Variovorax paradoxus: one gene and its partner. The protein of the gene in region 2 interacts with the protein of the main gene of each other region in a pairwise test. Links are inferred from orthologs where the notes say so. Each region holds a gene or a part of one and is shown on either strand. Other genes may lie near its edges.

What was found.
Region 1: the proteins of QFZ47_RS12210 (region 2) and recJ interact in binary tests that used the Escherichia coli proteins (3 or more experiments, as listed by UniProt). The link is inferred for Variovorax paradoxus from one-to-one orthologs.

Annotation. Positions count from the first base shown.
Region 1 is NZ_JAUSXL010000002.1:709,560-712,867, reverse strand. The notes cover bases 81-3,080. They hold recJ (single-stranded-DNA-specific exonuclease RecJ), read right to left. Parts: upstream 2,442-3,080; coding sequence 720-2,441; downstream 81-719. Other genes in these bases: QFZ47_RS07125 (hypothetical protein), read right to left, coding at 2,438-3,080; QFZ47_RS07135 (SDR family oxidoreductase), read right to left, coding at 81-504. In the rest of the region: more of QFZ47_RS07135, read right to left, coding at 1-80; more of QFZ47_RS07125, read right to left, coding at 3,081-3,308. UniProt on the Escherichia coli protein: Single-stranded-DNA-specific exonuclease.
Region 2 is NZ_JAUSXL010000002.1:1,793,472-1,797,251, forward strand. The notes cover bases 238-3,709. They hold QFZ47_RS12210 (DNA topoisomerase III), read left to right. Parts: upstream 238-560; coding sequence 561-3,509; downstream 3,510-3,709. Other genes in these bases: QFZ47_RS12205 (SET domain-containing protein), read right to left, coding at 238-375; QFZ47_RS12215 (tripartite tricarboxylate transporter substrate binding protein), read left to right, coding at 3,506-3,709. Also shown: more of QFZ47_RS12205, read right to left, coding at 1-237; more of QFZ47_RS12215, read left to right, coding at 3,710-3,780.

The DNA of each region.
Region 1 (3,308 bases), 1.1 Mb from region 2 along the record:
GGCCTCGAGTGTCTTGTCGACCGCCTCGCGGCAGAACGCCGGGTCGCAGACGTCGCCCTTGATCATGAGGCAGCGCGCGCCTTCGGCCTCCACGTGGCGACGGGTTTCCTCGGCGTCCTCGTCTTCTTCCAGGTAGGCGATGGCGACGTCGGCGCCTTCACGCGCATAGAGCACCGCCACGGCACGCCCGATGCCGGAATCGCCCCCGGTCACCAGGGCCGCCATCCCCTGGAGCTTGCCGCTGCCCTTGTAGTCCGGTGCTTCGAAGCGCGGACGCAGCGCCATCTCGGCTTCGAGCCCTGGCTTGCTCAGGTGCTGCGCCGGCAGGGGATTGACCGGCTGGGATCGCGGCCCGGCCTGCGCGGGCGGGCTGGACTTTTTGGCGGCGGGCTTGGCGCCGTCCTTCGCGTCCTGCGTGCGTTGAACGGCCCGCTGCCTGCTGGCGGTGTGGGCGGGTCCCCGGGACTTGGCGGATTTGGTGGCTGATGCGGTGGTCGATTTCATGTTGCATGGGCTCCTGCGTATGAAAGACCACCGTAGAACGCCGGCGCGCGGCCTGCGTAGGAATCCGTCCCGAATGCACGCCCACCGAGGCTGACCCCGGAGGAGTTCCGAGCCCCTTCCAGAAACACCGCGGAACCGGCTTTGCCGGGCCGCTGGTGTTGCCCCCGGTAGGGGGAGGGAGTAGCGGCACGAAGTGCGCGAAGCCTGGGGGCGAGCTAAATTTCTGCACCCTCGACCAGGAAGCGTACGCGGCGCACACCCTGCCATTCATCGGCATCGAGCCTGAAGGCCAGCTTCACGCGCGCGGGCAGCGGCTCGGTATGGCCGAACCAGATGCCGTCGACCGGCTGCCCCTGGTGCCGCAGCTTGAGCGCCAGGTGCTTCTCGCCCACCAGGCGCTGCGACACCACTTCGACTTCCTCGCTGAAGGTGGGCGGCGCAAAGCCTTGGCCCCACACTTCGCGGTGCAGCGTGTCGACCAGGTCGATGCGCATGTACTCGCGCGCCAAGGGCCCGTCGGTGTCGAGGCGCCGGGTCAGCGTGGCCGCGTCCAGCCATTCGTGCGCGACCTCGGCCAGCGCGCGCTCGAACACCTCGAACTGCTCGCGCGCCACGGTGCAGCCGGCGGCCATCGCATGGCCGCCGAAGCGCAGCAGCACGCCGGGATGGCGCTTGGCCACCAGGTCGAGCGCATCGCGCAGGTGAAAGCCCGGAATCGACCGGCCCGATCCCTTGAGCTCGTGCTCCTTGCCGGGCGCGCCGCTGGCGGCGAAGACGAAGGTCGGGCGGTGAAAGCGGTCCTTGATGCGCGAGGCCACGATGCCGACCACGCCTTCGTGGAAGTCGGCATCGAACACGCTGATGGCCGCGGGCGGTGCCTCGCTGCCGTCGGCCGTGGCGCCGAACAGCGATTCGGCCAGCAGCAGCGCCTGGTCGCGCATGCCGCCCTCGATGTCGCGCCGCTCGCGGTTGATGCCGTCGAGCATGCGCGCGAGTTCGTCGGCGCGGCCGGCGTCGTCGGTCAGCAGGCATTCGATGCCCAGCGTCATGTCGGCGAGCCGGCCGGCCGCATTGATGCGCGGGCCGAGCGCAAAGCCGAAGTCGAAGGTGGTGGCCACCGCGGCGTTGCGCCCCGCGGCCTTGAACAGCGCCGCAATGCCCGCGGGCAGCGCGCCGGCGCGGATGCGCCGCAGGCCCTGCGCGACGAGCCGGCGATTGTTGGCGTCGAGCTTCACCACGTCGGCCACGGTGCCGAGCGCGACCAGCGGAAGCAGCACATCGAGCTTGGGCTGCGCGGCCGCGGTGAAGACGCCGCGCGCGCGCAGCTCGGAGCGCAGCGCCAGCAGCACGTAGAACATCACGCCGACGCCGGCGATGCTCTTGCTCTCGAAGCCGCAGCCCGGCTGGTTGGGGTTCACCAGCACGTCGGCGGCCGGCAGCTCGGGGCCGGGCAGGTGGTGGTCAGTGACCAGCACCTGCAGGCCGCGCGCCTTGGCCGCGGCCACGCCATCGACGCTGGCGATGCCGTTGTCGACGGTGATCAGCATGTCGGCGCCGCTGTCGGCCACGCGCTCGGCAATGGGCGGCGTGAGGCCGTAGCCGTCGACCACGCGGTCGGGCACCAGGTAGCTCACGTTCTTGGCGCCCAGCAGGCGCAGGCCCCGCACCCCGACGGCGCAGGCGGTGGCGCCGTCGCAGTCGTAGTCGGCCACGATGCACAGGCGCTTGTCCTGCGCCATCGCATCGGCCAGCAGCACAGCGGCCTCGCGCGTGCCGTGCAGGGTGTCGGGCGGCAGCAGGCGCGCCAGGCCGTCGTCGAGCTCGTCCTTGGCCAGCACGCCGCGGGCGGCGAACAGGCGGGCCAGCAGCGGATGCACGCCGGCCTGCTCGAGCGCCCAGACCGTGCGGGGGGGAATTTCCCGGGCAATGATTTTCACAGGGCCTCCAGCACGCTGGCGGCGCGCGGCCGGTCGAACAAGCTCCTGGCCCAGCGCACCAGCCCGCGCTGCTGCACCGCATAACGCTGCGCAGCGCGGTCGCCGCACAGCGTGAGCGTGACGTCGGCGCCGGCGGTGTAGTCGGCCAGCAGGCTGGCGATGAGGCCCGCGTCCAGCGCCTGCCAGGCTTCGGCCCAGCCCGCGCCGTCATCGCGCAGCGCGGCCACGCGCAGTGCATCGCTCACGGCCGGCGCGGCAATGTCGGCCGGGGGAACGCCGGGCTCCAGGGCGCCGGTGCCGCTGAGCCAGAAGGAGTTGATCGGCGGCACGCCGCGCGCGGCGCGCTCGTCGTTCACGCGCTGGGCGTAGAGCAGCATCTGCATTTCGTTCTGGAGGCGGCGCAGCGGCCGCGCGGCTTCGGCCAGCGGCGACCACTGCGAGATCGGGTGGCCCACCGCGCGGTCGATGGAGGCCGTGGCCAGGCCGTCGAAGATGCGCGCGCGCGCGAGCCAGCGCCCGGGCGTGGGAGAAGGGTGCAGTGCGATGCCGTCTTCCTCGAAGAAGGGGTGGGCGGCGGCCAGCAGCGCGGCCGATTCGGCGGCGTCGATCTCGATCGCGGCCGGGTCGCCGAGCACCACGTCGTCGATGCCCACCTGCCAGTTGCACAGCGAGACCAGGCCCCAGCCTTCGCGGTCGCCGGCTTCGGCGATGCCGGCTTGCCGGGCCTCCAGCGCGGCCCAGGGTATGCAGCCGTCGGGCGCGGAAATGCCCAGCGCCCTGGCGAGCGCCCGTTCATGGGGCGGCGAGCGTGTGCTTTCGTCCTGCGTGTCGGCCTCGGCGAGCGAGAGCCGGGAGAGCAGCGCTTCG
Region 2 (3,780 bases):
GATCAGGCCGTAGTCGTAGTTGAGCTCTTCTCCTGCAGCAATGTTGCGCAGCGCCTTGATATAAACGCGCCCATCGATCTCGTCGGCCTCGCAGTTCGGTTCGCACGAATGATTGATCCAGCGCGCGGCGTTGCCCTTGACGTTGCCGTCGATCACCCGCCCGTCGTCGATGTGGAAGTAGAAGGTGTGGTTCGGCTGGGCCGGGTCGTGCGGATGGCGGCGCAGCGCCTCTTTCCAGTTGATGACCTCGCCCTTGTATTCGATCAGCGTCTCGCCTTCCGCCAGGTCCTGGACGGCGAACACGCCGTTGCCGTGGACGGTGGAGCGCCGCGTCTGAATGCGGCGGCCGCCGGAAAGTGGGGATTTGGAAGGCATCGCCGAAGTCTGTTAGGTTGAATATGCACACATGCGCGTGTGCGCGTGCGCACACGCGGGAAGCCGCAGATTGTATGTGGCCCCCACGCTCCCGCACTGCGTGTCGTCGCTGCCCCCCGAGGGGGCCGCAGGCCGCCTTGGGGCGGCCCGGCGCCGGCCTGAGAACTCTTGTTTAGGAATTGTTGATGAAGACCTTGGTAATCGCAGAAAAGCCGTCGGTGGCACAGGACATCGTCCGTGCACTCACGCCGGTGGCCGGCAAGTTCGACAAACATGACGAGCATTTCGAGAACGACAGCTATGTCGTGACCAGCGCTGTCGGCCACCTGGTCGAAATCCAGGCGCCCGAGGAGTTCGACGTCAAGCGGGGCAAGTGGAGCTTCGCGAACCTGCCGGTGATTCCGCCCCACTTCGACCTGAAGCCGGTCGACAAGACGAAGACGCGCCTGAACGCCGTGGTCAAGCAGGCCAAGCGCAAGGACGTGACGCAGCTCATCAACGCCTGCGACGCGGGCCGCGAGGGCGAGCTGATCTTCCGCCTGATCGAGCAGTACGCGGGCGGCAAGACCGGCCTGAACAAGCCCGTGAAGCGCCTGTGGCTGCAGTCGATGACGCCGCAGGCCATCCGTGACGGCTTCGACGCGCTGCGCACCGAAAAGCAGATGCAGGGCCTGGCCGATGCCGCGCGTTCGCGCTCCGAGGCCGACTGGCTGGTGGGCATCAACGGCACGCGCGCCATGACGGCCTTCAATTCGCGCGACGGCGGTTTCTTTCTGACGACGGTGGGCCGCGTTCAGACGCCCACGCTGTCGGTGGTGGTCGAGCGCGAGGAAAAAATCCGCAAGTTCGTGAGCCGCGACTACTGGGAAATCCACGGCGCGTTCCAGGCCGAGGCCGGCCAGTACCCGGGCAAGTGGTTCGACGCCAACTTCAAGAAGCCGCCGCCCGGCCCCGACGGCGTGGCCGACGCGGAGATCCGCGCCGACCGCGTGTGGAGCGAGCGCGAGGCGCGCGAGATCGCCGATGCGGCGCGTGGCAAGCCCGCCACCGTGACCGAGGAAAGCAAGCCCACCACCCAGGCCTCGCCGATGCTGTTCGACCTGACCTCGCTGCAGCGCGAGGCCAACGGCCGCTTCGGCTTCTCGGCCAAGACCACGCTGGCGCTGGCGCAGAGCCTGTACGAACGCCACAAGGCGCTGACCTATCCGCGGACCGACTCTCGCGCGCTGCCCGAGGACTACCTGCCGGTGGTGAAGGACACCATGAAGATGCTCGCCGACAGCGGCATGAAGCACCTCGCGCCCTTCGCGCAGCAGGCGGTCGATGGCAGCTACGTGAAACCGAACAGGCGCATCTTCGACAACGCCAAGGTGTCGGACCACTTCGCCATCATTCCCACGCTGCAGGCGCCCAGCGGCCTCTCCGACGCCGAGCAGAAGCTCTACGACTTCGTGGTGCGCCGCTTCATGTCGGTGTTCTTCCCGAGCGCCGAATTCCAGGTGACCACCCGCATCAGCACGGTGGAAACCGGCGGCAGGAAGTACCCCTTCCGCAGCGACGGCAAGGTGCTGGTCAAGCCGGGCTGGCTGGCCATCTGGGGCAAGGAAGCCATCAGCGACGACGACGAGAAGGACGGCAAGAACCTGGTGGTGGTGAAGCCGGGCGAGACGGTGAAGACCGAATCGGCCGACCTGAAGGCGCTGAAGACCCGGCCGCCCGCGCGCTATTCGGAAGCCACGCTGCTGGGCGCCATGGAAGGCGCCGGCAAGACCATCGACGACGACGAGCTGCGCGAGGCCATGCAGGAAAAAGGCCTGGGCACGCCAGCCACGCGCGCGGCCACCATCGAAGGCCTGATCACCGAAAAGTACATGCTGCGCGAAGGCCGCGAGCTGATCCCGACCGCCAAGGCCTTCCAGCTCATGACGCTGCTGCGCGGCCTGGGCGTGGAAGAACTCTCCAAGGCCGAGCTCACGGGCGAATGGGAATACAAGCTCGCGCAGATGGAGAAGGGCGCGCTGAGCCGCGACGCCTTCATGCGCGAGATCGCCGAGATGACGCAGCACATCGTCAAGAAGGCGAAGGAATACGACCGCGACACCGTGCCGGGCGACTACACGACGCTTTCCACACCATGCCCCAACTGCGGCGGCGTGGTGAAGGAGAACTACCGCCGCTACGGCTGCGTCGGCAAGAGCGGCGCGGGCGAGGACGCCTGCGGCTTCTCGTTCGGCAAGTCGCCGGCCGGGCGCACCTTCGAGGTGGCCGAGGCCGAGGCGCTCGTGCGCGACAAGCACATCGGCCCGCTGGAAGGCTTCCGATCCAAGGCCGGCTGGCCCTTCACCTCCGAGATCATCCTGAAGTACGACGAGGAAGCGAAGAACTGGAAGCTGGAGTTCGACTTCGGCGACGACAAGAACGGCGACACCGGCGAGATCGTCGACTTCAGCGAGCAGGACACGGTGGGCCCGTGCCCGGTCTGCGGCGCACCGGTGTTCGAGCACGGCAGCAACTACGTCTGCGAGAAGTCGGTGCCCACCACCGCGCAGCCGACGCCCAGCTGCACCTTCAAGACCGGCAAGATCATCCTGCAGCAGCCGGTGGAGCGCGCGCAGATGGAAAAGCTGCTGGCCACCGGCAAGACCGACCTGCTCGACAAGTTCGTGAGCATGCGCACGCGCCGCGCCTTCAAGGCCTTCCTGACGTGGAACGCCGAGGAGGGCAAGGTGACCTTCGAATTCGCGCCGCGCGAAGGCGGCAGCAAGTTCCCGCCGCGCAAGACCTTCGGCAAGGCCGCGCCGGCGGGCAAGACCGCGGCGGCCAAGAAGGTGGCGGCGAAGAAGACGCCCGCCGCCAAGAAGGCGCCGGCCGCGAAGAAAGCCGCCGCGCCGCGCAAGCCCGGCGCGGGCCTGAAGCCCAGCGACTCGCTGGCTGCGGTGATCGGCGCCGAACCGGTGGCGCGCACCGAGGTCATCAAGAAGCTCTGGGACTACATCAAGGCCAATGGCCTGCAGGACGCGACCAACAAGCGCGCGATCAATGCCGACGCCAAGCTCAAGCCGGTGTTCGGCAAGGACCAGGTGACGATGTTCGAGCTCGCGGGCATCGTGGGCAAGCACCTGTCGGCGCCATGAGGGCCGGGCGCAGGCGTTTCGCCGCTGGCCTGGCGGCCGGCACCGCGGCATTGCTGCTTGCCGGCACGGCCGGCCTGGCGCAGGCCGCGGCATGGCCCGACCGGCCCGTGAAGCTGGTGGTGCCGTTCCCGCCCGGGCAGGCCACCGACATCTTCGCGCGCGCACTGGCCGAGCAGCTCGGCAAGCGGCTGGGCCAGCCGGTGATCGTGGACAACAAGGCCGGCGCCGGCAGCAACATCGGCACCGAGTTCGTGGTGCGCTCGCCGGCCGA